DNA from 3 places in the Paenibacillus sp. FSL H7-0323 genome. Region 3 is predicted to be linked to each of the others. Evidence: a T-box and tRNA genes for the amino acid it is inferred to sense, from the RefSeq annotation. Region 3 holds a T-box; the other regions hold tRNA genes.
What was found. A T-box is a leader RNA that pairs with one kind of tRNA and senses whether it is charged. The one in region 3 lies ahead of metG (methionine--tRNA ligase), so its partner is inferred to be a tRNA-Met.
Positions count from the first base shown of each region.

Region 1 (10,548 bases), 1.1 Mb from region 3:
AGCTGTGTCTGCCCGTTGCCTTCTACACCAGCAATCCCAACGATCTGCCCACCACGTACCGCAAAATTGATATCCGACAATAATGCTTTGCCATCTGCATCATTCACACCGAGTCCCTGCACCGTTAGTACTGGCTCACTAACAGCCAGAATCTCTTTGTCATATTTCAGCACGACATCTCTGCCGACCATTAACCGCGAGATTTCCTGTTCTGTCACATCCTGTGTTTGAAAAACACCTTCACTACGGCCGCTGCGCATAATCGTAATTCTGTCGCAAATCGCTTTGACTTCCTTTAATTTGTGCGAAATAAAAACTATCGTATGGCCCTGTTCCCTTAATTGCTTAAGCTCGCGGAACAATTCCTCTGTTTCCTGTGGAGTCAACACCGCAGTTGGCTCATCAAGCACCAGAATTTTAGCACCACGCAGCAGCGCCTTAAGAATCTCAACCTTTTGTTTCATCCCAACTGTAAGATCCTCTACTTTTGCCTTTGGATCCACGGCCAGATTGTATTTCCTTGCGGTCTCTTCCGTCATGCGCACTGCCTCGGCATAATTAATGCCAACTCCTCTGCGCGGCTCCATACCCAGCACCATATTCTCTGCCACCGTAAAAGAAGGTACCAACATGAAATGCTGGTGGACCATGCCGATGCCTCTATCAATGGCGTCCTGAGCGGATTGCAGCTTTACTTTTTCACCCTTGATATAGATCTCGCCTTCACTTGGCTCTTCCATGCCGAACATAATCTTCATTAAAGTCGATTTACCTGCACCGTTCTCACCTGCAATCGCATGTATTTCTCCCTCACGTAAAGAAAAATGCACGTCTTTATTTGCAACGACGCCATTGGGATATACCTTGGTAATTCCCCGCATTTCCAGCAGAGCTGTGTACATAGGTCTCAACGCCTTTCAACTTGGAGGTCTGCAAAAATATACAGCTGGAATTCCCCTGACTAGAAGAATCTCCAACTGTAGGTTTATCTCTATAGAGCTGATCTTAAGATTTAAAGCTTAAGGCTTAACTGCGTTACGAATAGCTTCTACCTCTGCGGTTTCCATCCCCATCGCATTATCCACTTTAATTTCTTTATTGATCAGCTTTTGCTTCACTTCTTCAACCTTGGCCTGAAGATCAGCCGGGAATACATTTTTATAAATATCATTCTCAGCAATACCTACACCATCATCTACAAAGCTCAATACATCACGTTTGCCCATTTCTAGCGTACCCTCTTGCAATCTCTTCACTGCACCTAGAATAGCCGTATCAATCTTTTTAATAGATGAAGTAACGATTAGATTTGCTTTTTCACTATCCGTATCGTTAATCAACATTGCCTGATCGGAGTCTACACCAATTGCATATTTTTTCTTCTCTTTAGCTGCGTCAAAGATCCCAAGACCTGTACCCCCAGCCACGTTAAAAATAACATCCACACCGGAGTTATATTGAATTAGAGACAGCTCCTTACCTTTTGCCGGGTTAACAAAATCACCAGCGTACGACACAGCCACTTTTACATCAGGATCAACGTACTGAGCACCTTGAATGTAACCGACCAAGAAAGCATTAATCCCCGGAATATCCATACCGCCGACAAACCCAATCACATTCTCAGGGGTAGCATTCGGCATATCCGATTGTGTAGCTAATGCTGCTACGGCACCTGCCAAGAAAGATACTTCATTTGTCGCATAAGACATGTTGTACATGTTATCTGGTGCTTCATCGATGTCGGTATCATAATTAATGAATTTTTTGTCTGGATACAATTCTGCCGTTGCATTAAACATCTCTGTAATTTCAGAACCGCCAGAAATAATTACATCCCAATCCTCGGAAGCGATATCGTTAAATGTAGGCTCCCATTTCGTTTTATCAACGCCCATTTCAACAACCTTTGTTTCTGCACCAAGTTCATCCTTAACCTTTTGCAAGCCGTTATTAGCGGAATCAAAAAATGATTTATCCCCAAGTGTCCCCGGAATCAGCAATACAACCTTGAGTTTATCCCCTGCACCTGTTTCTCCACCCTCAGCAGCGTTTGATCCAGTATTCGCAGAAGAACCGTTATTGGACGTGTTATTCCCACATGCTGTGACCAGAACCATCACCATTAATAACAACAAAGAAAGAACTTTTTTATTCATTACTCTATTCCACCCCTAATTTTAGTTGGTTAGTAATCCGCAGAATCCCATCTTCACCCATTGTATAATTCACGGTTCAAATGGAAATTCTCTTTTTTCCAAATAAAGTATTATTAAAAGTAATAAATTTAACGTTTAGGCTCAAAAATAGCAATAAAAATACCATTATTATTAATAATCCGCTTTATTTCCGAACGAGATGGCCAGTCAGGTTGCGAACTTTCGGATTTATTGATACGATCATAACAAATATTATTAAAAATAATTATATGATTTCGGTCATTGTTTTGTACGATTCGGCTAAAACATAAGTATTGGAGGATCATCATGGATCGTGTTCTATATATTGTAAGTGCCACACATGAGCTAAATACTTATATCCCTCCACACCAGCATGAATGCTACGAACTAGTCTATTATTTACAGGGGGTAGGGACAACCAATGTTGGCCCACGAAGTTACCATTTTCGCTCCTCTTCTTTCGCGCTTGTGCCACCCAATCATAAACATGACGAGCACCACCGTGAGGATGCAAATGTATTATTTGTAGGCTTCCACTCGGAACACCCTAATATGAGTAATCTGCTCGGCGTATATGAAGATGATAAAGATCAGACCGTTCTTCAAATCCTGCTGCGAATGAAAGCAGAGTTTACACGCAAGCAAGACGGATTCTCTGAGCTTCTAAACCTACAAATGAGCGAGATTACCGTCCATCTTATGAGGCTTCTTAGTGCCTCTGGATATCAATCCCCAACAGAAGATCGAGTACAATATGTCCTTAATTATATGAATGAGCATTATCGCCATAAATTGTCCGTCGAAACACTATCAGAAATGTCCGGATATAGTTACGATCGTTTTCGCCATCTATTTAAAGAACGTTTCGGGTCTTCACCCCTGCGGTATTTGCTGTTAAAACGCCTGGATTATGCAAAATCTCTATTACGTCATACTCAGATGCAAATCTCTGAAGTATCCGCTGCTGCAGGTTTTGTGAACGATGCCCAATTCTGCAATATGTTTAAACGAGAAATAGGTCTTACTCCGCGAGCATTCCGCATTAATAATCAATCAGGTTAATCACTAATCAGATTAAAAAAAGCCGTTGAAATAGAGAGACTCTCTATTCAACGGCTTACTGCTGTAAACCCAAGGACATAAAGAAAAAAGGTTTGTAAGACTGCTTATAAAAGCATTCTTACAAACCTTTTTAAGATACCGGCGAGAGGACTCGAACCTCCACGGTTTCCCACTCGATTTTGAGTCGAGCGCGTCTGCCATTCCGCCACGCCGGCACATATGAACTAAATGGAGGCGCCACCCAGATTTGAACTGGGGATAAAGCTTTTGCAGAGCTTTGCCTTACCACTTGGCTATGGCGCCATGAAAACTTGGAGCGGACGACGGGAATCGAACCCGCGACCCTCGCCTTGGCAAGGCGATGCTCTACCGCTGAGCCACGTCCGCATAAAATGGCTGGGGATATAGGATTCGAACCTATGAGTGACGGAGTCAAAGTCCGTTGCCTTACCGCTTGGCTAATCCCCAATAACATTTTAAAGTAAAATGGGGCGACTGATGGGTCTCGAACCCACGAATGCCGGAACCACAATCCGGTGCGTTAACCCCTTCGCCACAGTCGCCATATTAAGTTGATATTGTTGCCATTATTCATTTTAAAGTAAATGGGGCGGCCGATGGGTCTCGAACCCACGAATGCCGGAACCACAATCCGGTGCGTTAACCCCTTCGCCACGGCCGCCATATTAAACTTTAGAAAGAACTTGGCAGGGGCAGCAGGAATTGAACCCACACCAACGGTTTTGGAGACCGTTGTTCTACCTTTAAACTATGCCCCTAAAAACTGGTGGAGGATGATGGATTCGAACCACCGAACACTCACGTGAGCAGATTTACAGTCTGATGCGTTTGGCCACTTCGCTAATCCTCCAAGGATGGTGCCGGCGAGAGGACTTGAACCCCCAACCTACTGATTACAAGTCAGTTGCTCTACCAATTGAGCTACACCGGCATGGCACTCATTCTTTTGTGATGATAAATGGTGGCTCGGGACGGAATCGAACCGCCGACACGAGGATTTTCAGTCCTCTGCTCTACCGACTGAGCTACCGAGCCATGATGAAAATGGCGGAACCGACGGGATTCGAACCCGCGATCTCCTGCGTGACAGGCAGGCATGTTAGGCCAACTACACCACGGTTCCAAAAGATATAATTGCTTAAGTTAATTGGTTGCGGGGGCAGGATTTGAACCTGCGGCCTTCGGGTTATGAGCCCGACGAGCTACCGGGCTGCTCCACCCCGCGTCAGTAAGAAAGTGTTATGGTGGAGGCTGAGGGGATCGAACCCCCGACCCTCTGCTTGTAAGGCAGATGCTCTCCCAGCTGAGCTAAGCCTCCATAAACAACAATTGTTATTGTACCAAAGTCCACTAGGATAAATCAAGTGAAAATTTGGTGACCCGTATGGGATTCGAACCCATGTTACCTCCGTGAAAGGGAGGTGTCTTAACCCCTTGACCAACGGGCCATACTAATTAAAAATTTGTGGCGGAGAGAGAGGGATTCGAACCCTCGAGACGCTTGTGGCGCCTACACGATTTCCAATCGTGCTCCTTCGGCCAAACTCGGACACCTCTCCATATGGCTCCCCGAACAGGACTCGAACCTGTGACAACTCGATTAACAGTCGAGTGCTCTACCAACTGAGCTATCAGGGAATATTCATACCAGGCTTGATGCCTGAAAACTGAATCCGAAACGAATTTGCATTCTAAGTATAGGATAAGCCCTCGACCGATTAGTATTGGTCAGCTCCATGCATTGCTGCACTTCCACCTCCAACCTATCTACCTCGTCGTCTTCAAGGGGTCTTACTAATTGGGAAATCTCATCTTGAGGGGGGCTTCACGCTTAGATGCTTTCAGCGCTTATCCCGTCCGTACGTAGCTACCCAGCCATGCTCCTGGCGGAACAACTGGTGCACCAGCGGTACGTCCATCCCGGTCCTCTCGTACTAAGGACAGCTCCTCTCAAATTTCCTGCGCCCACGACAGATAGGGACCGAACTGTCTCACGACGTTCTGAACCCAGCTCGCGTACCGCTTTAATGGGCGAACAGCCCAACCCTTGGGACCTACTTCAGCCCCAGGATGCGATGAGCCGACATCGAGGTGCCAAACCTCCCCGTCGATGTGGACTCTTGGGGGAGATAAGCCTGTTATCCCCAGGGTAGCTTTTATCCGTTGAGCGATGGCCCTTCCATGCGGTACCACCGGATCACTAAGTCCGACTTTCGTCCCTGCTCGACTTGTAGGTCTCGCAGTCAAGCTCCCTTATGCCTTTGCACTCTGCGAATGATTTCCAACCATTCTGAGGGAACCTTGGAACGCCTCCGTTACTCTTTAGGAGGCGACCGCCCCAGTCAAACTGCCCGCCTGACACGGTCCCCGTACCCGGTAAGGGTACTAGGTTAGAACCTAGATACGATCAGGGTGGTATCCCAACGGCGCCTCCACCGAAGCTTGCGCTCCGATTTCTACGGCTCCCACCTATCCTGTACAGATCGTACCCAAATTCAATATCAAGCTGCAGTAAAGCTCCATGGGGTCTTTCCGTCTTGTCGCGGGTAACCTGCATCTTCACAGGTATTAAAATTTCACCGGATCTCTCGTTGAGACAGCGCCCAAGTCGTTACGCCATTCGTGCGGGTCAGAATTTACCTGACAAGGAATTTCGCTACCTTAGGACCGTTATAGTTACGGCCGCCGTTTACTGGGGCTTCGGTTCATAGCTTCGGGTTACCCCTAACCACTCCCCTTAACCTTCCAGCACCGGGCAGGCGTCAGCCCGTATACTTCGCCTTGCGGCTTCGCACAGACCTGTGTTTTTGCTAAACAGTCGCTTGGGCCTTTTCACTGCGGCCCCCTCGTGCTATTCACACTACCGGGGCACCCCTTCTCCCGAAGTTACGGGGTCATTTTGCCGAGTTCCTTAACGAGAGTTCTTCCGCGCGCCTTAGAATTCTCTTCTCGCCTACCTGTGTCGGTTTGCGGTACGGGCACCTTCTCCTGGCTAGAGGCTTTTCTTGGCAGTGTGAGATCATGACCTTCGCTACTATAATTTTCGCTCCCCATCACAGCCTAGCCTTAACGATGTGCGGATTTGCCTACACATCAGCCTCACTGCTTAGACGGACATCCATCAGTCCGCGTCACTACCCTCCTGCGTCACCCCATCGCTCATAGCGGATTACGGTGGTACAGTAATTTCAAACTGTTGTCCTTCGACTACGCCTTTCGGCCTCGCCTTAGGTCCCGACTTACCCTGAGCGGACGAGCCTTCCTCAGGAAACCTTGGGCTTTCGGCGGATCAGATTCTCACTGATCTTTTCGTTACTCATACCGGCATTCTCACTTGTGTAGTGTCCAGCGCTCTTTTCAGTACACCTTCAACCCCTACACAACGCTCCCCTACCCCAGATACATAGTATCTAGCCATAGCTTCGGTGGTGTGTTTAGCCCCGTTACATTTTCGGCGCAGAGTCACTCGACCAGTGAGCTATTACGCACTCTTTCAATGGTGGCTGCTTCTAAGCCAACATCCTGGTTGTCTGTGCAACTCCACATCCTTTCCCACTTAACACACACTTGGGGACCTTAGCTGATGGTCTGGGCTGTTTCCCTTTTGACAATGGATCTTAGCACTCACTGTCTGACTCCCGGCAATAAGTATATGGCATTCGGAGTTTGACTGAGCTTGGTAATCCTTGCGGACCCCGCACCCAATCAGTGCTCTACCTCCACTACTCTTATACCGAGGCTAGCCCTAAAGCTATTTCGGGGAGAACCAGCTATCTCCGAGTTCGATTGGAATTTCTCCGCTACCCCCACCTCATCCCCGCACTTTTCAACGTACGTGGGTTCGGGCCTCCAGTGCGTGTTACCGCACCTTCACCCTGGACAGGGGTAGATCACACGGTTTCGGGTCTACGTCCACATACTAATTCGCCCTATTCAGACTCGCTTTCGCTGCGGCTCCACCTTCTCGGCTTAACCTTGCATGTTAAACGTAACTCGCCGGTTCATTCTACAAAAGGCACGCCATCACCCATTAATAGGGCTCTGACTTTTTGTAAGCACACGGTTTCAGGTTCTATTTCACTCCCCTTCCGGGGTGCTTTTCACCTTTCCCTCACGGTACTGTTTCACTATCGGTCGCCAGGTAGTATTTAGCCTTAGCAGATGGTCCTGCTGGATTCATACGGGGTTTCACGTGCCCCGCACTACTCGGGATCCGTCTCGGAGAGAACACAGTTTAGGTTACAGGGCTTTTACCTCTATCGCGGGCCTTTCCAGACCTCTTCACCTACCATATTCCTTTGTAACTCCATGTGAGACGTCCCACAACCCCTAAGAGCAAGCTCTTAGGTTTAGGCTGTTCCGCGTTCGCTCGCCGCTACTGACGGAATCACTATTGTTTTCTCTTCCTCAGGGTACTTAGATGTTTCAGTTCCCCTGGTCTGCCTCTACACACCCTATGTATTCAGGTATGAGTAACTGCGAATTACCACAGCTGGGTTTCCCCATTCGGACACCCCCGGATCAAAGCTTGCTTACAGCTCCCCGAGGCAGTTTCGTTGTTCGCCACGTCCTTCGTCGGCTCCTGGCGCCTAGGCATCCTCCGTGTGCTCTTATTAGCTTAACCTTGATTCTTCCGAAGAAAAATCTCACTAATAACATTTACTTGTTTACACAAGTTGCTAAAAGATGTTCTAAAACGCAAATTCGTTTCGGTATCCAGTTTTCAAGGATCAAGTCTTACTTGAGAGCTTAAACTCTCAAAACTGAGCAACGAGTGAGTAACAGGCCTAAACCTGAGTTTTGGAAGCTGAGCTTCCGATTTGAATGTTCTCATTGCAGAGAACGATTCTCCATAGAAAGGAGGTGATCCAGCCGCACCTTCCGATACGGCTACCTTGTTACGACTTCACCCCAATCATCTACCCCACCTTCGGCGGCTGGCTCCCTTGCGGGTTACCCCACCGACTTCGGGTGTTGTAAACTCTCGTGGTGTGACGGGCGGTGTGTACAAGACCCGGGAACGTATTCACCGCGGCATGCTGATCCGCGATTACTAGCAATTCCGACTTCATGCAGGCGAGTTGCAGCCTGCAATCCGAACTGAGACCGGCTTTGATGGGATTGGCTCCACCTCGCGGCTTCGCTTCCCGTTGTACCGGCCATTGTAGTACGTGTGTAGCCCAGGTCATAAGGGGCATGATGATTTGACGTCATCCCCACCTTCCTCCGGTTTGTCACCGGCAGTCACTCTAGAGTGCCCAGCATTACCTGCTGGCAACTAAAGTTAAGGGTTGCGCTCGTTGCGGGACTTAACCCAACATCTCACGACACGAGCTGACGACAACCATGCACCACCTGTCTCCTCTGTCCCGAAGGCCGCTGCTATCTCTAGCAGATTCAGAGGGATGTCAAGACCTGGTAAGGTTCTTCGCGTTGCTTCGAATTAAACCACATACTCCACTGCTTGTGCGGGTCCCCGTCAATTCCTTTGAGTTTCAGTCTTGCGACCGTACTCCCCAGGCGGAGTGCTTACTGTGTTAACTTCGGCACCAAGGGTATCGAAACCCCTAACACCTAGCACTCATCGTTTACGGCGTGGACTACCAGGGTATCTAATCCTGTTTGCTCCCCACGCTTTCGCGCCTCAGCGTCAGTTACAGCCCAGAAAGTCGCCTTCGCCACTGGTGTTCCTCCACATATCTACGCATTTCACCGCTACACGTGGAATTCCACTTTCCTCTTCTGTACTCAAGCCACCCAGTTTCCAGTGCGACCTCAGGTTGAGCCCAAGGTTTAAACACCAGACTTAAATAGCCGCCTGCGCGCGCTTTACGCCCAATAATTCCGGACAACGCTTGCCCCCTACGTATTACCGCGGCTGCTGGCACGTAGTTAGCCGGGGCTTTCTTCTCAGGTACCGTCACTCCGGTAGCAGTTACTCTACCGGACGTTCTTCCCTGGCAACAGAGCTTTACGATCCGAAAACCTTCATCACTCACGCGGCGTTGCTCCGTCAGGCTTTCGCCCATTGCGGAAGATTCCCTACTGCTGCCTCCCGTAGGAGTCTGGGCCGTGTCTCAGTCCCAGTGTGGCCGTTCACCCTCTCAGGTCGGCTACGCATCGTCGCCTTGGTGGGCCGTTACCCCACCAACTAGCTAATGCGCCGCAGGCCCATCCCTCAGTGACAGATTGCTCCGTCTTTCATTCTTCTCTCAGGAGAAAAAAGAAATTATCCGGTATTAGCTACCGTTTCCGGTAGTTATCCCAGTCTGAAGGGCAGGTTGCCTACGTGTTACTCACCCGTCCGCCGCTAAGTTACTTTGAAAGCAAGCTTTCAAAGTAACTCCGCTCGACTTGCATGTATTAGGCACGCCGCCAGCGTTCGTCCTGAGCCAGGATCAAACTCTCCAATTAGTATTGAAAAGAGCGATATGCTCATTTTGAAACATCTGACGAGAAAATTAATTCTCTAATTTTGGATTTCACTTACGTGATTTCCTACTCACTCGTTGTTCAGTTTTCAAAGATCAAGCTGTTCATTTCGTCGATGCGTTGTTCAGCAGCGACCTTTATAATATATCACAGCGTCCTCGTTTTAGTCAACCTTTTTTTTAATTTCTTTTTTTGGTTGTCTTTCGAATGTTTTCGAAAGCACATCTCTGTGTCAGAGGGACGAGTTATAATTTAACACATGAACAAGGAAAGAGTCAACCATTAATTTTTCTGAATAAATATGAGCGTTTCATATTAGTAAACAAACAAAAAGAGAGTGCTCAGCCTCTCCCTATCCTTGCTCATCTCTCTATAATTAAACATCTTCTGCTGTATCTAATTCATCTCTATAATGTATAGCGGATCGCATGCCCTTCTCCCTCGTGAACATCAGCCCAAGATGTAATCTCTCGGATTAGCGAACGAGAAACCAGCTTTCGTAAAACAAGGGGTAGTTCAGACTCTAATTGACTCAGACCTGAATGCTGCAGTAATTCTTTAATGCTCCATGCTTCCTTACGGCTATTCAAAATATTAAAGAGCAATAGACAACAGTCCGTCATTTTGGACATAATCCCAAATTCACATGCAAGAAGCACAAGCTCCACACGTTGCTCTAAGGTCTCAGTACTGACCGTTAACTCCTCATAAAGTTTATGAACGGAGGTATTCATGCTTTTAACCTGCTCCCAAATAGCTGGCTCGGGGAAAGCACCCACTTCACTCACTTCTATTCTTGCCCAATGATATAAGGCTATCAATACACAGTTGTAAGCATCCATAATAAAGCCAG
Region 1 is NZ_JBBODB010000001.1:3,993,231-4,003,778, forward strand. It holds gene MHH89_RS18010 (ABC transporter ATP-binding protein) at 1-902, opposite strand, end outside; gene MHH89_RS18015 (BMP family ABC transporter substrate-binding protein) at 1,020-2,159, opposite strand; gene MHH89_RS18020 (AraC family transcriptional regulator) at 2,487-3,242, shown strand; tRNA gene MHH89_RS18025 (tRNA-Leu) at 3,379-3,457, opposite strand; tRNA gene MHH89_RS18030 (tRNA-Cys) at 3,472-3,545, opposite strand; tRNA gene MHH89_RS18035 (tRNA-Gly) at 3,555-3,629, opposite strand; tRNA gene MHH89_RS18040 (tRNA-Gln) at 3,636-3,710, opposite strand; tRNA gene MHH89_RS18045 (tRNA-His) at 3,730-3,805, opposite strand; tRNA gene MHH89_RS18050 (tRNA-His) at 3,849-3,924, opposite strand; tRNA gene MHH89_RS18055 (tRNA-Trp) at 3,948-4,021, opposite strand; tRNA gene MHH89_RS18060 (tRNA-Tyr) at 4,028-4,113, opposite strand; tRNA gene MHH89_RS18065 (tRNA-Thr) at 4,119-4,194, opposite strand; tRNA gene MHH89_RS18070 (tRNA-Phe) at 4,223-4,298, opposite strand; tRNA gene MHH89_RS18075 (tRNA-Asp) at 4,309-4,386, opposite strand; tRNA gene MHH89_RS18080 (tRNA-Met) at 4,412-4,488, opposite strand; tRNA gene MHH89_RS18085 (tRNA-Val) at 4,506-4,581, opposite strand; tRNA gene MHH89_RS18090 (tRNA-Glu) at 4,637-4,711, opposite strand; tRNA gene MHH89_RS18095 (tRNA-Ser) at 4,730-4,822, opposite strand; tRNA gene MHH89_RS18100 (tRNA-Asn) at 4,826-4,901, opposite strand; rRNA gene MHH89_RS18105 (23S ribosomal RNA) at 4,962-7,887, opposite strand; rRNA gene MHH89_RS18110 (16S ribosomal RNA) at 8,120-9,677, opposite strand; gene MHH89_RS18115 (nucleotidyltransferase-like protein) at 10,103-10,548, opposite strand, start outside.
Region 1: it has a tRNA-Met gene. The T-box ahead of metG (methionine--tRNA ligase) is inferred to sense a tRNA for this amino acid. The anticodon was not compared.

Region 2 (10,548 bases), 3.0 Mb from region 3:
AAGTGCGGGGATGAGGTGGGGGTAGCGGAGAAATTCCAATCGAACTCGGAGATAGCTGGTTCTCCCCGAAATAGCTTTAGGGCTAGCCTCGGTATAAGAGTAGTGGAGGTAGAGCACTGATTGGGTGCGGGGTCCGCAAGGATTACCAAGCTCAGTCAAACTCCGAATGCCATATACTTATTGCCGGGAGTCAGACAGTGAGTGCTAAGATCCATTGTCAAAAGGGAAACAGCCCAGACCATCAGCTAAGGTCCCCAAGTGTGTGTTAAGTGGGAAAGGATGTGGAGTTGCACAGACAACCAGGATGTTGGCTTAGAAGCAGCCACCATTGAAAGAGTGCGTAATAGCTCACTGGTCGAGTGACTCTGCGCCGAAAATGTAACGGGGCTAAACACACCACCGAAGCTATGGCTAGATACTATGTATCTGGGGTAGGGGAGCGTTGTGTAGGGGTTGAAGGTGTACTGAAAAGAGCGCTGGACACTACACAAGTGAGAATGCCGGTATGAGTAACGAAAAGATCAGTGAGAATCTGATCCGCCGAAAGCCCAAGGTTTCCTGAGGAAGGCTCGTCCGCTCAGGGTAAGTCGGGACCTAAGGCGAGGCCGAAAGGCGTAGTCGAAGGACAACAGTTTGAAATTACTGTACCACCGTAATCCGCTATGAGCGATGGGGTGACGCAGGAGGGTAGTGACGCGGACTGATGGATGTCCGTCTAAGCAGTGAGGCTGATGTGTAGGCAAATCCGCACATCGATAAGGCTGGGCTGTGATGGGGAGCGAAAATTGTAGTAGCGAAGGTCATGATCTCACACTGCCAAGAAAAGCCTCTAGCCAGGAGAAGGTGCCCGTACCGCAAACCGACACAGGTAGGCGAGAAGAGAATTCTAAGGCGCGCGGAAGAACTCTCGTTAAGGAACTCGGCAAAATGACCCCGTAACTTCGGGAGAAGGGGTGCCCCGGTAGTGTGAATAGCACGAGGGGGCCGCAGTGAAAAGGCCCAAGCGACTGTTTAGCAAAAACACAGGTCTGTGCGAAGCCGCAAGGCGAAGTATACGGGCTGACGCCTGCCCGGTGCTGGAAGGTTAAGGGGAGTGGTTAGGGGTAACCCGAAGCTATGAACCGAAGCCCCAGTAAACGGCGGCCGTAACTATAACGGTCCTAAGGTAGCGAAATTCCTTGTCAGGTAAATTCTGACCCGCACGAATGGCGTAACGACTTGGGCGCTGTCTCAACGAGAGATCCGGTGAAATTTTAATACCTGTGAAGATGCAGGTTACCCGCGACAAGACGGAAAGACCCCATGGAGCTTTACTGCAGCTTGATATTGAATTTGGGTACGATCTGTACAGGATAGGTGGGAGCCGTAGAAATCGGAGCGCAAGCTTCGGTGGAGGCGCCGTTGGGATACCACCCTGATCGTATCTAGGTTCTAACCTAGTACCCTTACCGGGTACGGGGACCGTGTCAGGCGGGCAGTTTGACTGGGGCGGTCGCCTCCTAAAGAGTAACGGAGGCGTTCCAAGGTTCCCTCAGAATGGTTGGAAATCATTCGCAGAGTGCAAAGGCATAAGGGAGCTTGACTGCGAGACCTACAAGTCGAGCAGGGACGAAAGTCGGACTTAGTGATCCGGTGGTACCGCATGGAAGGGCCATCGCTCAACGGATAAAAGCTACCCTGGGGATAACAGGCTTATCTCCCCCAAGAGTCCACATCGACGGGGAGGTTTGGCACCTCGATGTCGGCTCATCGCATCCTGGGGCTGAAGTAGGTCCCAAGGGTTGGGCTGTTCGCCCATTAAAGCGGTACGCGAGCTGGGTTCAGAACGTCGTGAGACAGTTCGGTCCCTATCTGTCGTGGGCGCAGGAAATTTGAGAGGAGCTGTCCTTAGTACGAGAGGACCGGGATGGACGTACCGCTGGTGCACCAGTTGTTCCGCCAGGAGCATGGCTGGGTAGCTACGTACGGACGGGATAAGCGCTGAAAGCATCTAAGCGTGAAGCCCCCCTCAAGATGAGATTTCCCAATTAGTAAGACCCCTTGAAGACGACGAGGTAGATAGGTTGGAGGTGGAAGTGCAGCAATGCATGGAGCTGACCAATACTAATCGGTCGAGGGCTTATCCTAAAAATACCCCAAAAAGTGAAGAAGAAGCTGCGAAGCTAATTCCGAATACTTTCCGGGGGCCCCGTAAGAAGGGCAAACGCAAATTCGTTTCGGATTCAGTTTTCAGGCGATTAAGCCTGAGCATTTACGCTGTAAATGCCCGTTTGGTGGCGATAGCGGAGGGGTTCCACACGTACCCATCCCGAACACGACCGTTAAGCCCTCCAGCGCCGATGGTACTTGGACCGAAGGGTCCTGGGAGAGTAGGACGCCGCCAAGCGGACAACCACATTACCCGTGGTATTTTTTTTGCCCTTAATATTAATATGTCTTAGAAGGGCCTTTAGCTCAGCTGGTTAGAGCGCACCCCTGATAAGGGTGAGGTCGGTGGTTCGAGTCCACTAAGGCCCACCATATTCCCTGATAGCTCAGTTGGTAGAGCACTCGACTGTTAATCGAGTTGTCACAGGTTCGAGTCCTGTTCGGGGAGCCATTTATGGAGAGGTGTCCGAGTTTGGCCGAAGGAGCACGATTGGAAATCGTGTAGGCGCCACAAGCGTCTCGAGGGTTCGAATCCCTCTCTCTCCGCCATAAAAATTATTAGCATGGCCCGTTGGTCAAGGGGTTAAGACACCTCCCTTTCACGGAGGTAACATGGGTTCGAATCCCATACGGGTCATATCATGGAGGCTTAGCTCAGCTGGGAGAGCATCTGCCTTACAAGCAGAGGGTCGGGGGTTCGATCCCCTCAGCCTCCACCATATTATTTTCACTGACGCGGGGTGGAGCAGCCCGGTAGCTCGTCGGGCTCATAACCCGAAGGTCGCAGGTTCAAGTCCTGCCCCCGCAACCAATTTACTCTTATACATTATGTTTAGGGATAAGCTGGTATGGTGAAAATGAATAGTATATACTAATTAATGACGCGGGGTGGAGCAGCCCGGTAGCTCGTCGGGCTCATAACCCGAAGGCCGCAGGTTCAAATCCTGCCCCCGCAACCAATTTACACTTATGCATTATGTCTATGGAACCGTGGTGTAGTTGGCCTAACATGCCTGCCTGTCACGCAGGAGATCGCGGGTTCGAATCCCGTCGGTTCCGCCATTTAGTTAATTATTATTGGGGATTAGCCAAGCGGTAAGGCAACGGACTTTGACTCCGTCATGCATAGGTTCAAATCCTATATCCCCAGCCATTTATGAGAGCCATTAGCTCAGTTGGTAGAGCACCTGACTTTTAATCAGGGTGTCGAAGGTTCGAGTCCTTCATGGCTCACCATTTTCTTTAAAGTGTGCGCGTGTGGCGGAATTGGCAGACGCACCAGACTTAGGATCTGGCGTTTCACGACGTGGGGGTTCGAGTCCCTTCACGCGCACCATGTTTTTGCGGACGTGGCTCAGCGGTAGAGCATCGCCTTGCCAAGGCGAGGGTCGCGGGTTCGATTCCCGTCGTCCGCTCCATATAGATTTTGCGCCCTTAGCTCAGCTGGATAGAGCGTTTGACTACGAATCAAAAGGCCGGGAGTTCGAATCTCTCAGGGCGCGCCATTTTTATTACTAAGCAGTTATAGTATTGTTAACGGGATGTAGCTCAGCTTGGTAGAGCACCTGGTTTGGGACCAGGGGGTCGCATGTTCAAATCGTGTCATCCCGATTTTATACCTTTGCGGGTGTAGTTCAATGGTAGAACTTCAGCCTTCCAAGCTGATAGCGTGGGTTCGATTCCCATCACCCGCTTATAAAGAGAAACACTTGCCGGTATTAGGCGGGTGTTTTTTTGTATAGTTAAGCACGTATGGATACAATAGGAACTAGAGATTTTATTTGAGGAGGGGCCAATGTTTGAATTTGAAGCAAGGTTAGTCAGACCAGATACGAATGGGAGTTGGACATATCTTACGGTTCCTTTTGACGCTGAACAAATATATGAAACTAAATCAAGGATACAAGTTAAAGGAAGCCTGAATGACATTCCCTATAGAGGAACACTCATGCCGCATGGTAATGGGAAACATTTTATGGTCGTGAAAAAAGAACTGCGAGACTTAGCCCATGCTCAACCTGGAGATATAGTTCGGGTGACAATGGAACAAGATCATCAATTGCGAGAGATAGAAGCTCCAGAAGATTTTCTGGACGCACTAAGCAGCAATGAGCAGGCAGAGGTATATTATAACAGCTTGGCTTATTCCTATCGGAAGGAATATGTGAGCTGGATCGAAGGGGCGAAAAGACCGGAAACCAGAGCAGCAAGGATCCAGAAGTCAGTTAATAAGCTGGAAGAAGGTTTGAGGCTTAAATAATAGAACAGCGTCCTCCTCCTTAATATCTGGAAAGGGACGCTGCTGTAGCGGGTATATAAGGAATCGTCCTTATATAAGAACGCCTACTTCACCATTATTCACGAACTTAATGCTTTCGATCTTCACCTCTAGTTGACCTGAAGGAATCGCTAGCTGACAAGTACTGCCGAGCTCAGCCAGCAGCAGCTGCATGCCTATAGGTGACAACATAGAAATCTTGTTATCGTTAGGTTCTGCTTGGTTAGGAAATACGATGGTATAGATATCTGTAGTATTATCGTCCAAGTAACGAAGCTGCAGCTGACTTCCGATAAAGACCTGTGAATTTAAATCTTCACCATTGAACTCAGTTAGTAATTGTTCCAGCTCGGAGCAATAACGGGATAACAGCGTTTCAGCGTTGCTTCTATCCTTGCTCCGTACCGGAAAGTATTGATTTAAAAATGCGATTTTTTCCTCATCAAAATAGATAAGCTGCTGAAGCAGCTGTGTCCGTGAGCCTTCATAGATAAGACTATGGTTCATAGTAGATTTCACCCCCTCTAAGTAGCACATTCCTTGTAAACCTGTTATGGTGTGTTGCCATCTTAAAATCCCTCCTATACAAATAGAGGTCCCCCAATGGAGACCTTCTGATCAGTATACCAGCTTCTATTTGTAAATCCAATCCATTTTAAAAGGGGAATTAAAACCTTCTAAATATTGTAATGAAAACCTTTGACTATTACATACTTGGGTGCTATGATAGGCTGATGCATAGGCATTTCGTAGAAAACTGCGAAATGCCTATACTGTATTTTGAAGATATTTTTACATTAATTGTTACCTGGGGAGTGATACGCCATGTACATTTCGTTGAGTTCACATATAGATTCCAGAACTATAAAATAACTACTTAATTTATTAAAGGAGGAGATCAGGATGATTCAAGTTAAAGAGTTTGTAGATGCTGACAATTCTTATGCAGAGAATAAAGCTAATGAGTTCCTGGCAGGACTACGGGAGGAACAGATTGTGAATATCTGTTACGGTTCGGTAGTTAAATCATCACGTGATGGGGCAGAGCACCAAAGAACCACTATACTGGTCGTGTATAAGACAAATGAAAGGCAATAACTGGAACACGTTTTTTTCATGTCTATCCATTGTCTCCACGCTGGGCGTTGTGATTGTCATCATTTATTATGTTTTCAGCTAATTAGCAAAAAGAGGACCTTTCCCATCTACGGGCAAAGGTCCTCTTTAGTTTATAAGTGCATTTACAATCTTACATTCCGTCTGGTACAGATAAACCCAAACCGGATGCGATACGCTGTCCCAAGTCTGGATCAGCTTTAAAGAAATGCTCAATCTGGAGACGTTTGATATCGTTACTTTCAACAGGAGTCATAGCGCCAACGATATTTTGAACTAGACGGGTACGTTCTTCTTCAGACATTAGACGGTACAAGTCACCTGGTTGTGTATAGTGATCGTCACTATTGTAGGAGACACTATCCGCATAACCAGAGACTTCGAACGGCGATGTTTTATGCTGCGGTGATTCTTTAGGTCCTCCTAAGCTGTTAGGCTCGTAATAGGCACCGGAACCGCCATTGTTGCCCAAGGCCATACCACCATCACGTTGATAGTTCTTCACTTCTACTTTTGGACGGTTGATAGGTAAACTGTTATGGTTGGGACCAACCCGGTGACGGTGTGCATCACCATAAGCGAACAGACGGCCTTGTAGCAATTTATCAGGCGAAGCTTCAATACCAGGAACGAAAGAGCCGGGGGAGAATGTAACTTGTTCTACTTCAGCAAAGTAGTTCTCCGGATTGCGATCCAATACCATACGTCCAACCTCGATTAACGGATAATCTTTTTGCGACCAGACCTTTGTTACATCAAATGGATCAAAACGGTAAGTCTTCGCATCCTCGATTGGCATAATTTGCACGTAGAGCTTCCAAGCAGGGAAATCTCCTTTATCAATAGCATTAAACAAGTCCTCTGTATGATAATCCGGGTTTTCCCCAGCGATTTTGGCAGCAAGGTCTGCATCTAGATTCTTAATGCCTTGTTCTGTTTTGAAATGGTATTTCACCCAGACTGCATTGCCCTCGGCATTTACCCACTTGAAGGTATGGCTACCGAACCCATGCATATGTCTCAGCGTAGCTGGAATTCCGCGATCCGACATCAAAATCGTTACCTGATGCAGAGATTCAGGCGATAAAGACCAGAAGTCCCATACAGCATTCGGGTTCTTCAGATGTGTCTGTGGATCACGTTTCTGTGTATGAATAAAGTCCGGGAATTTAATCGCATCACGAACGAAGAATACAGGCGTATTGTTACCTACGAGATCATAGTTTCCTTCTTCAGTATAGAACTTCACGGCAAATCCACGAGGGTCGCGTACGGTATCAGCAGAACCTAATTCACCAGCTACAGTAGAAAAACGAATGAACAACGGTGTACGTTTGCCTACTTCAGACAAAAAGTTAGCTTTTGTGTATTGGGTTAGATCTTTTGTAACTTCAAAATACCCGTGAGCGCCAGCACCTTTAGCATGAACGACACGTTCAGGAACACGTTCTCTGTTAAAGTGGGCTAATTTCTCAAGCAAATGGACATCTTGCAGTAAAGTGGGACCGCGGTCACCGGCTGTCATTGAATTCTGATTGTCGCCTACTGGAGCACCCCAGCTGGTTGTAAGATTATTATTATTGGAGCTCATTAATAGAATCACCTCATGAGATTTGATTTTAGATTTAGTATAAGTTCTATATTAATGTTTTTTAGAGAAATTGCAACACTTTTTAAATAATTGACTCATTACAATATGTGGTAATCGTCAATACATCGTTGGCACATTCAGATATATATGATAGACAAAGTGATTAATTGCTTAGCAGAATTAAAAAAGAAACAGCGCATCCCTACCATCACTGAAGGGGTGCGCTGCATTTTTTGATATAGAAGATATTCGGTTCTTGTACTTAGGCTTTAATGTACATTCTGTTGTAATATTCATCTAACATTCTTTTGGTGGCAAACTCCGTACGGGTGGTTTCGATACTCTTTTTCATCATTTGTACCCACTGTTCACGATTCTCGTAAAAGGTTGGGAGCACACGTTTCAATAAGGTGTTGTACAGTGCATCACTATCATGCTTATCCAGAACCTCAAAGTCTGTAGTTTCGAAGCCGTCTCCAATCTGCCAGCCATTCTCGCCATCGATGCAGGCTTCCGGCCACCAGCCATCCAGAATAGAACAGTTCAATACACCGTTCATAGCTGCTTTCATCCCGGAGGTGCCGCTGGCTTCCAATGGTCTGCGTGGATTGTTGAGCCAAATATCAGCACCGCGCGTCAGCTGGGCACCAATCGTCATATCGTAATTCTCGAGGAACACAACACTCTTTGGATACTTTTTCATCATCGCTACTAGGTTACTGACGATTTTTTTACCGTTATCATCGAGTGGGTGCGCTTTGCCGGAGAATACAATTTGTATCTTTCCAGACTCCAGATAAGGTTCGATAATTTCTGGCTGCGAGAAGATCAGGTCGCTTCGTTTATATGGAGCTGCTCTGCGTGAGAAGCCGATGAGTAAATTGTCAGCATTTAAGCTAATGCCGGAACGTTCTTTGATGAACTGGATCAGTTCGCCCTTGATCTCTTTATGCACTGCCCATAAGTCTCCATCCTGTTCGTAGGCTTGCGTCATTCTATCATCTACCCAGGTAGGAGTATGGATGGCATTAGTAATGCCTATAATTTCTGATCTTCCGGCTACTTCCTTCCACATTTTATTAGCCGTATCGGCGTGTAGCTGGGCTACTGCGTTGGAAATACGTGATAGTCTTAGACCTGCAACCGTCATATTAAATGGCTCGCCGCCGATCCGCTCCATCTGGTCACGGGTTAAGCCGTTGAACGCACTCATATACTCAAGTCGGTCGAGAGGATGGGTTTCGTTGCCTTCTTTGATTGGTGTGTGGGTAGTGAATACGACTTCTTCGCGAGTGGCTTTCCACGCTTCTTCGAAGGTATGGCCTCCGGACATTTTTTCACGGATTAGCTCGATAGCCGCTAGAGCCGCATGACCCTCATTGAAGTGATAGACATCAATAGGGATTTGCAACGCACGCATAGCTTTGACTCCACCAATCCCAAGCACGATCTCTTGTGCGATCCGTTCTTCGCCGAACCAGCCGTACAATTGGCCTGTGATCCAGGCATCATTATTCTCGGGAATATCCGTATCCAGTAAATACAATGTGCTGTTGCCAAAATAATCAGTTTTCCATACTTTGCATACCACATCGGTTTTTCGGACTTTAACAGTTACCTTAACCCCTGTATCTTCAAGAAACTCATAAACATAATTGTGATAGGAGTCGTACGGATTGCCATTGGCATCAATCTTTTGGTCCGTGTAACCTTGTTTCCACTTCAGCCCAATAGGGATGATAGGGGCGTTGATATCTTTTGCACCCTTGATGTAGTCTCCGGCAAGAATGCCCAGACCTCCGGCATACATTTTGAAATCGGAATGCAGCCCGTACTCCATACTAAAATAAGCGACTGACGGTAATTTTTGTTCGTTCACTTGATAAGCCTCCTAATCACGGATTAGATTAAATTGCAGTGAAGCTGCGGGCATTATCTTAGGTGCAAACGTTTGCTCAAAATAGTGCAGGCAATCATTGTGGAAGCGATTGCACCACTATTCTAGCACACTCGATGAATAAAAGCATAACGTCAATTTGGTGAAAACAACCATTTTGAATCCAATTGAGCGGAATTGATTGATAAAGTGGACAGAAGCCCCTAAGATAAAGAGATTGAAGAAATAATTAATGGTGGTGTCTAAGTTGGATATAGTTGTGATTGGAAGCTTGAATATGGATATGGTGGTACGTACAAACCGGTCACCAAATGCAGGAGAAACCCTGATTGGACAAGCCTTTGCTCTATCTCCTGGCGGAAAAGGGGCAAATCAGGCCGTTGCCGCAGCACGTCTGGGTGCAGAGGTTAGTATGATCGGAAGAGTTGGAAAAGATACCTTTGGTAGCGAAATGCTGGAGATTATCAGGAATGAAGGCATTCATATAGAGCATATTTCTGTAAGTGAACATGAGGCAACAGGAGTCGCCTCAATCGTTATTGAAGAAGATGGAGAAAATCGGATTATCGTGGTACCTGGAGCGAATATTGAGCTTACGGTAGAGGATATTCAGGCATTGGAGGCTGTGATTAGCCAGGCTAAGATCATTGTGCTGCAGCTTGAAATGGATCTGGCGATGAGTGAGCAGGCGATTGCGATTGCCCATCGTAAGGGGATTCCGGTCATCCTTAATCCTGCACCAGCTAGAGTGCTAAAGGATGAGATGCTGGCTCAGGTATCTTACCTGACACCTAATGAGACGGAAGCCGGGATTTTGTCCGGAATGACTGTGGATAGCGCAGAGACTGCTGAGCAGGCAGCCCGTATTTTGCTGCAAAAAGGAGTACAGAACGTAATTGTAACCTTGGGTTCAAAAGGTGCCCTGATTGTGAATACTGAAGGTGCCAAGGCTGTTCCAGGCTTCCCGGTAAAGGCGGTAGATACAGTTGCTGCCGGTGACTCATTTAATGGCGCATTAGCCCAGCAGCTGGTCATAGGGAAGACCTTGGAGGAAGCCGTGAGCTTCGCTAATGCTGTAGGTGCATTGGCTGTAGGGAAAGAAGGGGCGATCCCTTCATTGCCGCAGTTGTCCGAGGTCGAGCAATTTCTAAAACTTAAATCGCTGTAGAATAGACAGTACAGGATATTCAAGATCTATACTAGATGAGATAGGATAAGGAGCTTAAATAATGAGCAGAACAGTAACCGTTAAAAATGTGATCATCGGCGAAGGAATCCCTAAGATATGTGTTCCGCTAATTGGAGCGACCTTGTCTGAGCTGAAGCAGGAAGCGGAAGCGCTGAAAGTACTGCAACCTGATTTGGTGGAGTGGCGGACGGATTTTTTTGCTGAAGTGGAAGACGTTGCAGCTGTAAAGAACGCACTAAGCGAAATCTGTTCTGTGATTCCAGATCTGCCGCTGATTTTTACTTTTCGGAGTGCAAAAGAAGGCGGAGAGAAGCAAGTCAGCACGGAAT
Region 2 is NZ_JBBODB010000001.1:5,876,415-5,886,962, forward strand. It holds rRNA gene MHH89_RS26220 (23S ribosomal RNA) at 1-2,127, shown strand, start outside; rRNA gene rrf (5S ribosomal RNA) at 2,270-2,386, shown strand; tRNA gene MHH89_RS26230 (tRNA-Ile) at 2,444-2,520, shown strand; tRNA gene MHH89_RS26235 (tRNA-Asn) at 2,524-2,599, shown strand; tRNA gene MHH89_RS26240 (tRNA-Ser) at 2,605-2,697, shown strand; tRNA gene MHH89_RS26245 (tRNA-Glu) at 2,714-2,785, shown strand; tRNA gene MHH89_RS26250 (tRNA-Val) at 2,792-2,867, shown strand; tRNA gene MHH89_RS26255 (tRNA-Met) at 2,883-2,959, shown strand; tRNA gene MHH89_RS26260 (tRNA-Met) at 3,031-3,107, shown strand; tRNA gene MHH89_RS26265 (tRNA-Asp) at 3,133-3,210, shown strand; tRNA gene MHH89_RS26270 (tRNA-Gln) at 3,227-3,301, shown strand; tRNA gene MHH89_RS26275 (tRNA-Lys) at 3,309-3,384, shown strand; tRNA gene MHH89_RS26280 (tRNA-Leu) at 3,400-3,484, shown strand; tRNA gene MHH89_RS26285 (tRNA-Gly) at 3,492-3,566, shown strand; tRNA gene MHH89_RS26290 (tRNA-Arg) at 3,577-3,653, shown strand; tRNA gene MHH89_RS26295 (tRNA-Pro) at 3,686-3,759, shown strand; tRNA gene MHH89_RS26300 (tRNA-Gly) at 3,772-3,842, shown strand; gene MHH89_RS26305 (YdeI/OmpD-associated family protein) at 3,944-4,408, shown strand; gene MHH89_RS26310 (GreA/GreB family elongation factor) at 4,478-4,933, opposite strand; gene MHH89_RS26315 (sporulation protein Cse60) at 5,330-5,524, shown strand; gene katA (catalase KatA) at 5,676-7,133, opposite strand; gene glgP (alpha-glucan family phosphorylase) at 7,396-9,012, opposite strand; gene rbsK (ribokinase) at 9,269-10,198, shown strand; gene aroD (type I 3-dehydroquinate dehydratase) at 10,260-10,548, shown strand, end outside.
Region 2: it has a tRNA-Met gene. The T-box ahead of metG (methionine--tRNA ligase) is inferred to sense a tRNA for this amino acid. The anticodon was not compared.

Region 3 (10,548 bases):
AATTTACGCCGGTGAACCAGTGACCTTCGTAACCTCCAGCTCGTCACCAAATGGTGTAGCTATTGTGGATGAAAGCTGGGGAGGTAACAAGCAGGATATCTATGATCAACCAGGATATTATGTAGTAACCTATTCCGTAATGGATGCGAATCAACAGTGGAGTGATCCTTACACCATGACCATCACAGTGCTTAAACCTAATACACCTCCAGTTGCTAATTTCACCACAGACAAGGATTCATACAAGATGGGTGAAATGATTACTTATACCGATCTAAGTAGCGATCCTGATGGTGATGAAATTACCGTAACTTGGACGAACAAGGCCGAGGCTTTCTTTACTCCGGGTCCAGCGACAATTGCTGTCCAAGTAAAAGATTCACATGGCGCGATCAGCACGTTTGAGAAAACCGTTAATATTTCGGATGAAATCTTGTACAGTAAAGAAGATTTCAACAGATTATTTGCATCTCCGGGCAGTGTGTTTAGCATCGATGGATCGATGGTTCCTACTTGGCAGCAAGTAGCTTATAATCTTTCTTCCGAGCCTTATAAACTAATTCGCAGCAACAGCCCAGAAACGGTGTATACAGAAGGTGTTACTTACCGTGAGACTTCTTTGGGTAAAACCCGCTTCTTGATTCACCACAAGAATAACCTGAATATTAAAGCTAAAGTGTATGTGATTGCTACGAATAACAATTTGTACCCAACGACGCTTACAACCGAATATGTGGGCTTTGCAGGCCCAAGCACATATCCTGAAGGTACTGGTAAAATGTCTGTAGAACGTTATTGGAAATCTATGCTTACAAATGAGCATTATAAAACGATTGTTCTGCAACCAGGGGAAAGTGTCTCAATTCTGACCGATCTAAACCAAATTGCTATGAAACCAAGTGAAATTGTTTCACTTCAAGCGGACTTATTTAGTGATTATCCAATCGATTATAATGTCATGTTGATTGATGCGAATAAAGATCCACTGACTACACTTCCAACACTTCCAGTTCTGGATCGAGACGGAGTGCATAATCGGGGAACTTACGAAGATTCTACTCGTATTATCACGGTTACCGATGAGGTAGGAAAAACTCCTGCAAAACTTCTGCTAGGCGATAATTACAGTGATAAGAACCTGGCTGGCGTAGACCCAATGGCAGGTACGGAAGCATCCAATGCCGGTAATTTCGGGGTATTATACAAGATCAGATTCGAAAATGTTGCACCAAACTCATTGATTACGTTTAATCCACGTGGCGGTAACTATATGGGGCCGGTTATGGTTAATAACCAAATCGTGCATATGCCAAGCGTGGGAAGTCTCTCGAACGCTGACATGAACAGTGTGGTTTATCGTAGTGGTGAGTATGGAGGTTCTGTGGAGATTTTGTTCACAGCAGCTTCAGGCAGTAACTTGCCGGTCAATTTCCTCATCACTCCACTTCCAGCAAAGAAATAACAAATAGGAATATCCCTATAAGCTCTATTGGGGAATTATCTACAATAAAGGCCCGGCTGAATATTCCGTAAAGGAATACGCAGCCGGGCTTTTGTTTAAATATAATAATTCAGAGGTTGCGTAGGGGCGCTTCATGGTGCTTCATTGACGGGGCATTTATTTTGGGGCATTATTAAGAGAGTGAAATATAAATGAACTGATCTTATGGGAGATGAGCGTATGCTGTCGACAGAACAAATATTAGAAGTCATGTCGGGGCAAGGACTGCGAATCACCGACCAACGCAAAACGCTTGCCCAGTTATTCGGCGAGAATAAGGGATATTTGTCAGCGAAGGATGTATATGAGCATATGGGCCGTAAGTATAGCGGACTTAGCTTTGATACGGTGTACCGCAATCTTCGTGTAATGGAAGAGCTTGGTGTGCTTGAACAGATTGTCTTTGAAGACGGAGTGAAGTTCAAGGGAAGCTGCAATCATCAGGATCATCACCATCATATGATCTGCCTTCAATGCCAAAAGACCTACCCGATTAATTTCTGCCCGATGAATTTAACGGATACACCCGATCAATTCCGGGTAGTCAAGCATAAATTTGAGGTGTTCGGTTATTGCAAAGAATGTGAAGAGAACCGGGAAGAAGAATTAGTTGCAGCATCAGATAAACAAAAGGGACTTTAGAAATGGTGACCCTACGCAGAACGATTCAGGCGCCTATTCGGGTGTATCGCAGGTACATTTCCCCTATTAAACCTGCAACCTGCCGCTTCTATCCAACCTGCTCTGCCTATGCCCTGGAAGCCATTGAAGTCCATGGTCCATTGAAAGGCTCATGGCTTGCAGCTAAGCGGATTGCCAGATGTCATCCCTTTCATCCTGGAGGACTTGATCCTGTGCCGCCTCTTCAAGATGAATCTGCTGAGAAGGATTCTGCCCCTGCGACTTGACATGGGGCCTTACCATTGGGTATATTCACAAGTAATAGTATGAATTCCGAAGAACGGATAAGTAAATCGTTACGTCCATTACAGAGAGCCGGAATATGCTGAAATCCGGTATGGAGCGTTAGATTGAATATGGTCCGGGAGGAACTGTGTTCGAGCGGGAACTGCAATTGTGGTTCACGTAAGATAACAGCGTGATCCAGCGTTAATGGACAGTTCCCGCGAGGGAACTGGCGAAGCCTGCGCTCTGTGAAGAGACAGGAAATTTGGGTGGTATCGCGTGAGTTATACTCTCGCCCCATTATGGGGGCGGGAGTTTTTTGTTTTTTAATAAGAAAGGATGATTACTGAATGAGTGAGAAAAAAACGTTTTACCTAACGACACCAATTTATTATCCAAGTGACAAGCTACATATCGGACATGCTTATTCAACCGTGGCAGGAGACGCAATGGCCCGTTACAAACGTCTGCGCGGCTACGAAGTGCGTTATCTAACCGGTACAGACGAACATGGACAAAAGATCGAGCGGAAGGCAGAGGAAGCAGGAAAGACCCCTCAGCAGTTCGTAGACGACATTGTTGTTGGTATTAAGGAGCTATGGCGTAAGCTGGACATTTCGAACGATGACTTCATCCGTACTACGGAAGAGCGTCATAAAAAAGTGGTACAGGATATTTTTGATCGGTTGCTGCAGCAAGGAGACATCTATAAAGGTGAATATGAAGGCTGGTATAGTATCCCAGATGAAACCTTTTACACAGAAACGCAATTAGTTGATATAGTGCGTGATGACAACGGTGTGATTACTGGTGCAAAAAGCCCAGATAGCGGCCACCCGGTTGAGCTGGTGAAGGAAGCAAGTTATTTCTTCCGGATGAGTAAATATGCGGATCGTTTGCTGCAATTTTACGAGGAGAATCCAGAGTTTATTTTGCCGGAATCCCGTAAGAACGAAATGATTAACAATTTCATCAAACCCGGACTGGAAGACCTTGCAGTTTCCCGTACAACCTTTGATTGGGGCGTAAAAGTTAAGGGCGACGAGAAGCATGTCGTGTACGTGTGGATTGATGCTTTGACTAACTATATTACTGCTCTGGGTTATGGTTCCGAGGATCGCACCTTGTATGACAAGTTCTGGCCTGCGGATGTACACATCGTTGGTAAAGAAATCGTTCGTTTCCATACGATTTACTGGCCGATCATTCTGATGGCGCTTGGGGAACCCCTTCCGAAAAAGGTATTTGCCCATGGCTGGTTGCTCATGAAAGATGGAAAAATGTCGAAATCTAAAGGTAACGTAGTTGATCCTGTGACACTGATTGATCGTTATGGCTTGGATGCATTGCGTTATTACCTGCTGCGCGAAGTACCGTTTGGTTCGGATGGCACGTTCACACCGGAAAGCTTTGTAGACCGGGTTAACTATGATCTTGCCAACGACCTTGGGAACCTGTTGAACCGTACAGGGGCTATGGTTGAAAAGTATTTTGCAGGCGAGATTCCGGCATATGAAGGAAATGTAACAGCATTTGATGGTGAGCTTCAAGCTGCGGCTGAGAATACTTATGCCAAAGTAGAAGAAGCTATGGAAAAAATGGAGTTTTCCGTGGCGCTGACAGCTATCGGAATATTCATTAGCCGCACCAACAAATATATCGATGAGACACAACCTTGGGTGCTTGCCAAAGATGAAAATAGAACCGCCGAGCTGGCTTCTGTGATGAGACATCTGGTGGAAGGTCTGCGTACCGCTTCAATCCTGCTGCAGCCGTTCTTGACACAAACACCAGCGAAAATCTGGGAACAGCTGGGTATTGAGCCTGGTGAGTTAACGACTTGGGATAGCGGTAAGACCTTTGGCCTGATTCCGGCAGGAACAAAGCTGGTGAAAGGCAATCCAATCTTCCCACGTCTAGATGTGGAGCAAGAGGTAGCTTATATTGCCGAGGCTATGGGCGCTGGTAAAGCTGCGGCTGAAGTGGCGGAAGCGGCTGCTCCTGCTGCTGCGGACTCCGAGCCAGTGGAAGAGCATAAAGAGGAAATCGGCATTGACGATTTCGCTAAAGCAGAGCTGCGGGTAGCTCAGGTTATTGCTGCAGAGCCAGTGAAAAAAGCTGACAAGCTGCTGAAGCTGCAACTGGATCTGGGTTATGAACAACGCCAAGTGGTTTCTGGTATCGCGAAATTCTATACACCGGAAGAGCTGGTGGGACGTAAAGTGATTTGTATCGTAAACCTTAAACCGGTGAAGCTGCGTGGGGAGTTGTCCCAAGGGATGATTTTGGCGGCTTCTAAAGATGACCAGCTAACGATCGCTACCGTGCCGGACAGTATGCCAAACGGAGCAGTAGTGAAATAAGACAATACTGTTGTAGAAATTTTTTAATGAGGTTGCTTGAACAAGGGAATGCTCCTTCAGCCGGGTTGGTTGTGGGAGCATTCCTTTTTTATAAAGGACGATACCGTCTTTCTTCTGAGTGAGGTTTCTTTGTTGACTTATCGTAACGATTACTATTATACTACTAATAGTAAAATTTACGATTTGAGGGGTAGATCAATATAATGGCGGCAATGAAATCACGTATAAGTTTGCTCGTCCTTGCACTGGTACTTGTATTTACACTAAGTGCATGCGGACCTAAGAGCAGTGGAAGTATAGTTGAAGGGAAAGTAAATGTAGTTACAACCTTTTATCCTATTTACGAGTTTGCTAAGGAGATTGGCGGGGAAGATATCAATGTTATTAACCTGCTTCCAGTGGGTGTGGAGCCACATGATTGGACACCGCGCAGTCAAGATATTATCAACACTTCTAAGGCACAGCTATTTCTATATAACGGTGCAGGCTTAGAAGGCTGGGTTCCTAACTTTTTAAAAGGCCTTGATAGCAGCAGTAAAGTTAAGGCGGTTGAAGTAAGCCAAGGTATTGATTATATCATGACCGATGAAGATGACGGGCATGATCATGGGGCAAGTGAGGAAGAGTCTCATCAAAATGAGGACACGGATCATAACAGTAATGCCTCAGGAGACAGCCTGCATACAGACCCGCATACTTGGGTAAGTCCAAAATCAGCCATTGTCATGGCTCAGAATATTAAAGAAAGCCTTCAGTCCGTGGATCCTGAGCATAAAGAAGGTTATGAAGAGCGTTACAATAAGCTTGCGGAACGTTTGCAGGCGTTAGACAGTAAATTCAAAGAGGAGCTTGCTAAGCTGCCCAACCATAAGATCGTAGTATCACATCAGGCTTTTTCTTACCTTGCCCGTGATTATGGATTGGATCAACATGCGATTATGGGACTTTCGCCAGACGCTGAGCCGCGCGGACAGGATTTAGTGAAGCTTGCGAAAATGGTAAAAGATGAAGGGATTAAGTATATCTTTTTTGAAGAGCTTGTCTCCGATAAACTGGCTAAGACTCTGGCCGCCGAAGCGGGCGTTTCCACTATGGTGCTTAATCCGGTAGAGGGACTTACTGCGGAGCAAGAGAAGAACGGCGATAATTACTTCACTCTGATGGAGAAAAATTTGCAAAATCTGATTATGGCCTTACAATAATAAGGAAAGTATAAGGGAAAGGCGGTACTTAAGCATGCAATCGGTATCCTTGGACTGCCATCAGCATATCATCGATATACAGGATCTTTCTTTTTCATATGGGGAACAGAAGGTGATATCGAATCTTAACTATAGTGTAAGAGAACGAGATTTCCTTGGTATCATTGGTTCTAATGGTGCTGGTAAAACAACATTGATGAAAATGATCGTCGGCTTGCTTCCAGCGAGCAGTGGTGAAATTAAATTATTCGGAACGTCTGTCCGCAAGTTTAAAGACTGGGAACGTATCGGGTATGTTCCGCAAAAGAATGCCTTCAACCCATTGTTTCCAGCAACGGTGCGTGAAGTAGTTCTGTCAGGTCTATATAATAACAAGAATCTGATCCGCAGAGTATCTAAGGCTCAGCATCGTCAATGTGAGGATGCACTTGAAGTCATGCGGATACAAGATATCGCGGAGAAAAGAGTAGGCCAGTTGTCAGGCGGTCAGCAGCAGCGTGTTTTTCTGGCTCGGGCGCTGATTAACCATCCTGACCTGCTGATTTTGGACGAACCTACGGTGGGTATTGATGCCGAATCACAAGCGGGATTCTTTGAATTAATTACCCATATGCATGCTCATCATCATATGACCTTCCTGATGGTGTCACATGATATCGACATGATCAAAAATTATTTAGGTCATGAGCCCGTGCAGACGAATGGTAAAATCAACTTTTACTCCCGCCACTCACATGATCTCCAGAATTGCACAGAAGAGAATCTGCAGCACACGCTCTCTTAAGTCATAATTAAACTCTGAGCAGAGGTTTGCCTCTGTTCTCAGTGCATACATAACTTGCGTGTGGAAGTTAGTCAGTAGACAGGGTTTTTACTAGGAGTATTTCGACCTTGTTCCTATTTCTTGTTTTCTCTTATCTAAGCACCGCCCAGTCTGCAAGCGTGTCCCTTTAGGGACGAAAGCGATCTTTCCCCGACCTATCTATGTTCAGTAACACTAACTCCTACGCTAGTTGCACTTAACGGGTGTCCAGAGGGCAGAGCCCTTGGGGCCCTCCCTTGGAAGGGAGGGTTTGGGAGGGATCGAAAAAGGTTTGAAAAAGGCTTTAAAATGGTTTGAGTTTTGTATGAAGGAGAGTTTAAGTTGGAAATACTATTTAGCGATTTTTTTCAGCGGGCGCTTGCGGGCGGACTGCTGATTGGTATAACAGCGCCGCTTATAGGCGTTTTTCTTGTGCTTAGACGATTATCCATGATTGGTGATACGCTGGCTCATGTTACTATAGCGGGGGTGGCACTCGGTTTTCTAACAGGATTTTATCCGCTGGGCGCAGGCCTTATCTTTGCAGTGGTAGCGTCCTTCGCGATTGAAAAGCTTCGTAAGGCTTATAAGAGTTATGCGGAGCTGTCGATTGCCATTATAATGTCAGGCGGAGTGGCGTTGGCTTCACTCTTTTTCACCTTAGGAAAAGGGTATAATGCGGACGTAATGAGTTATTTGTTCGGCAGCATTTATACGCTCGATAATACCGATTTGATCGTTGTAGGCATAGTGACTATAGCTGTTGTAGTGGTAGTTTCGATGTTCTTTAAAGAGTTCTTTTTGCTTAGCTTTGAAGAGGATGCAGCAAGTGTAAGCGGGCTTCCGGTGAAACTGCTTAACATGCTGATCACCATTCTGACAGCACTTGTGATTAGCACAGCCATCAAGATCGTAGGCTCCCTGTTGGTATCTGCTTTGTTGACTATTCCGGTTGCAATCAGCTTATTGCTATCTCGTAGCTTTAAATCCTCGGTCATCCTGGCGGTTATTATTTCGGAGATAGCCGTTGTAGGTGGACTAGTGGTAGCTGGAGTCTGGAATTTGGCTCCCGGTGCAACTATTGTGCTTTTGCTCATATCATTATTGGTATTAACCTTGATCGGTAAAAAGGGATTGCCAGCATAAACAGCGAATTAAGTAATCGGTATCGCATTAGGCAAGCATAAACGCCTTCGGTGTCCTTGTAAGGACGATAAGCGAAAAAAAGGAGCCATAAGCAGCTCCATGAAGTGACTCGAATGCCGGAAGGAGAGCCGCTATTTTGTCTAATATCAATGCAGGAATTGCTTTAGCCGCAGGGGTGGCATCGTTTATATCGCCATGCTGTTTACCGCTGTACCCCTCTTATTTATCGTACATTACCGGGTTATCCGTTCAACAATTAAAATCAGGCAGCAACTCTAAAGAGGTTCGTGTACGCACCCTGACTCATACATTGGCATTTATATTAGGTTTTTCTGCAGTTTTTTACACACTTGGTTTTGGGGCTGGGTTATTCGGGCAATTCTTTAATGGCCAGCGTGATCTGATCCGGCAATTGTCGGCGATTCTAATTATTGTAATGGGTTTGTTTTTGCTTGGGATTTTTCAGCCGCAGTTTTTACTTCGCGAACGTAAGCTTGATTTAAAATGGAAACCGGCGGGTTATGTGGGCTCCTTTATTTTCGGGATTGGTTTTTCTGCGGGTTGGTCACCCTGTATCGGGCCGATTTTGACGGCAATTATTGCTCTTTCGGCAAGCGACCCGGGCACTTGGTTTACATTGATTACCGCGTATAGCATCGGATTTGCTCTGCCATTTTTTCTCTTAGCCTTTTTCCTAGGCGGAGTGAAGCGTATCCTCAAGTATTCGAATCTGCTGATGAAGATTGGCGGCATACTTATGGTATTTATGGGTGTTTTGCTGTTCACGGATCAAATGTTCCGGATCACAGTGTGGCTACAAGGAGTAACGCCGGATTGGCTGATTTTTTAGGTGAAGTAATCAATACCTGCTTCCGGAAAATGCTCAAAAATCCGCTCTGTGATAAATTCTCGCAGGGCGGTTTGCTGTTCATCCGGATAGACATATTTGTTCTGTCCCCAGCGGCCCCATTTCTTTTTGCGTTTCTCCATGTCCATTTCTAGTTTAGATTTCGGGTAACGTTTCTCAATTACAGTCTTGGCTGTTTTGGTGAATCGGTGCTGAATCATTTCAAAGGTTAGACCTTTTCCGATTTCCGGAGGAAGGGTCTTGGCTAATTTGGCCAGCAGCTCCGCATAGCCTTCCTGCCAGCCGTCATACCAAATAATTGGGGCAATGATGAAGCCCAGTGGATAGCCGGCGCGGGCAACCTTTCCAGCCGCTTCAATTCGCTCTTCAAACCGCGAGGTAGCAGGCTCGAAATTTTTGATCACATAGTCAGCATTCACGCTAAAACGAATTCTGGTATGTCCGTTATGCCGCAAATCGAGTAAAGGTTCAACATGTTGGTATTTGGTCACAAAGCGCAGGCGGCCAAGGGGCTCCGCTGCCATGAATGTGATGAGTTCGGACAGAGACCCGGTAATATGCTCCAGTCCTAACGGATCTGAGGTACAGGCTGCTTCAAAAGTCGTGATTTCAGGGCTGCGCTCCTCGATATATTTTTTGGCGGCGTCAATGATGTCTTCGGTGTTTACATATACACGAATGTAAGGCTTTGCCCCTAAAGTAGTCTGCAAATAACAATAATGGCAGTGACCCATGCAGCCAGTTGCGATCGGAATTGCATAATCTGCGGAGGGTTTGGATTGGTCAAACTTTAAGGTTTTGCGCAGGCCGACTACAAGTGTTCTTTTGGCAATTTTATATTGCTCGACCTCTGTGTCACCCGGGAAATTCATTATACGGTTATGCGATGTAGTCATGCGATAGGGAATATTGTTAGCCTTCACCCATTCCATAATTCGTTCACCTTTCGGGTAATTTAAAGCATCCGGCTCGAAGAAAACAAGCTCGGGGACAAAAAGGGCTGTAGCTTTTCTGGTTCTCTTTACGGGAGGGGTCTCAGGTGTCACTATAGTCATGAATTCACGCTCCTTCTGAAAGATGAGTAAGTTTATTATGCCTAACTGAGTCTCATTAGAAGCATGGCAATCATGGGTAACTCCGCAGTATGTTCTCTTGAAGGACTTGCCAAGGGGCGTTAGAAACATGTATCATTGTTAGAGCAAGGTTTGGCTCGGCGCCAGGTTCATTATAGAAAAGAGGTAAATTTTAATGCCAACACCCAGCATGGAGGATTATTTGGAGCGCATATATAAGCTCATTGATGAGAAAGGTTATGCGCGGGTCTCGGATATTGCCGAGGGACTGGAAGTACACCCCTCCTCTGTGACCAAGATGATCCAAAAACTGGATAAGGACGAATATCTCATCTATGAGAAATATCGTGGGCTTGTCCTAACCAACAAAGGGAAAAAAGTAGGGAAACGTCTTGTTGATCGTCATCAACTATTGGAAGAATTCCTCGGTTTGATCGGAGTACAGCAGGAATTTATCTATAATGATGTTGAAGGGATCGAGCACCACCTGAGTTGGGATTCGATTACACGTATCGAAACGTTGGTGGAATATTTCCGCCGCGATGAAGAACGTCTGCAGACTTTATATGCTATTCACAATGAACTGGCAAGCGATTCTTGAAATGTTTTTTCCCGAAACGGATATCGTCCTTAAAGTTATGCCCAGCAAGGCTTTGGTGAGCATAAACTACTAGATGGTATAGCCGT
Region 3 is NZ_JBBODB010000001.1:2,886,388-2,896,935, reverse strand. It holds gene MHH89_RS13260 (copper amine oxidase N-terminal domain-containing protein) at 1-1,462, shown strand, start outside; gene MHH89_RS13255 (Fur family transcriptional regulator) at 1,682-2,143, shown strand; gene yidD (membrane protein insertion efficiency factor YidD) at 2,146-2,409, shown strand; T-box leader at 2,450-2,710, shown strand; gene metG (methionine--tRNA ligase) at 2,758-4,770, shown strand; gene MHH89_RS13240 (metal ABC transporter solute-binding protein, Zn/Mn family) at 4,974-5,972, shown strand; gene MHH89_RS13235 (metal ABC transporter ATP-binding protein) at 6,007-6,756, shown strand; gene MHH89_RS13230 (metal ABC transporter permease) at 7,117-7,920, shown strand; gene MHH89_RS13225 (cytochrome c biogenesis CcdA family protein) at 8,057-8,770, shown strand; gene splB (spore photoproduct lyase) at 8,767-9,843, opposite strand; gene mntR (transcriptional regulator MntR) at 10,037-10,462, shown strand.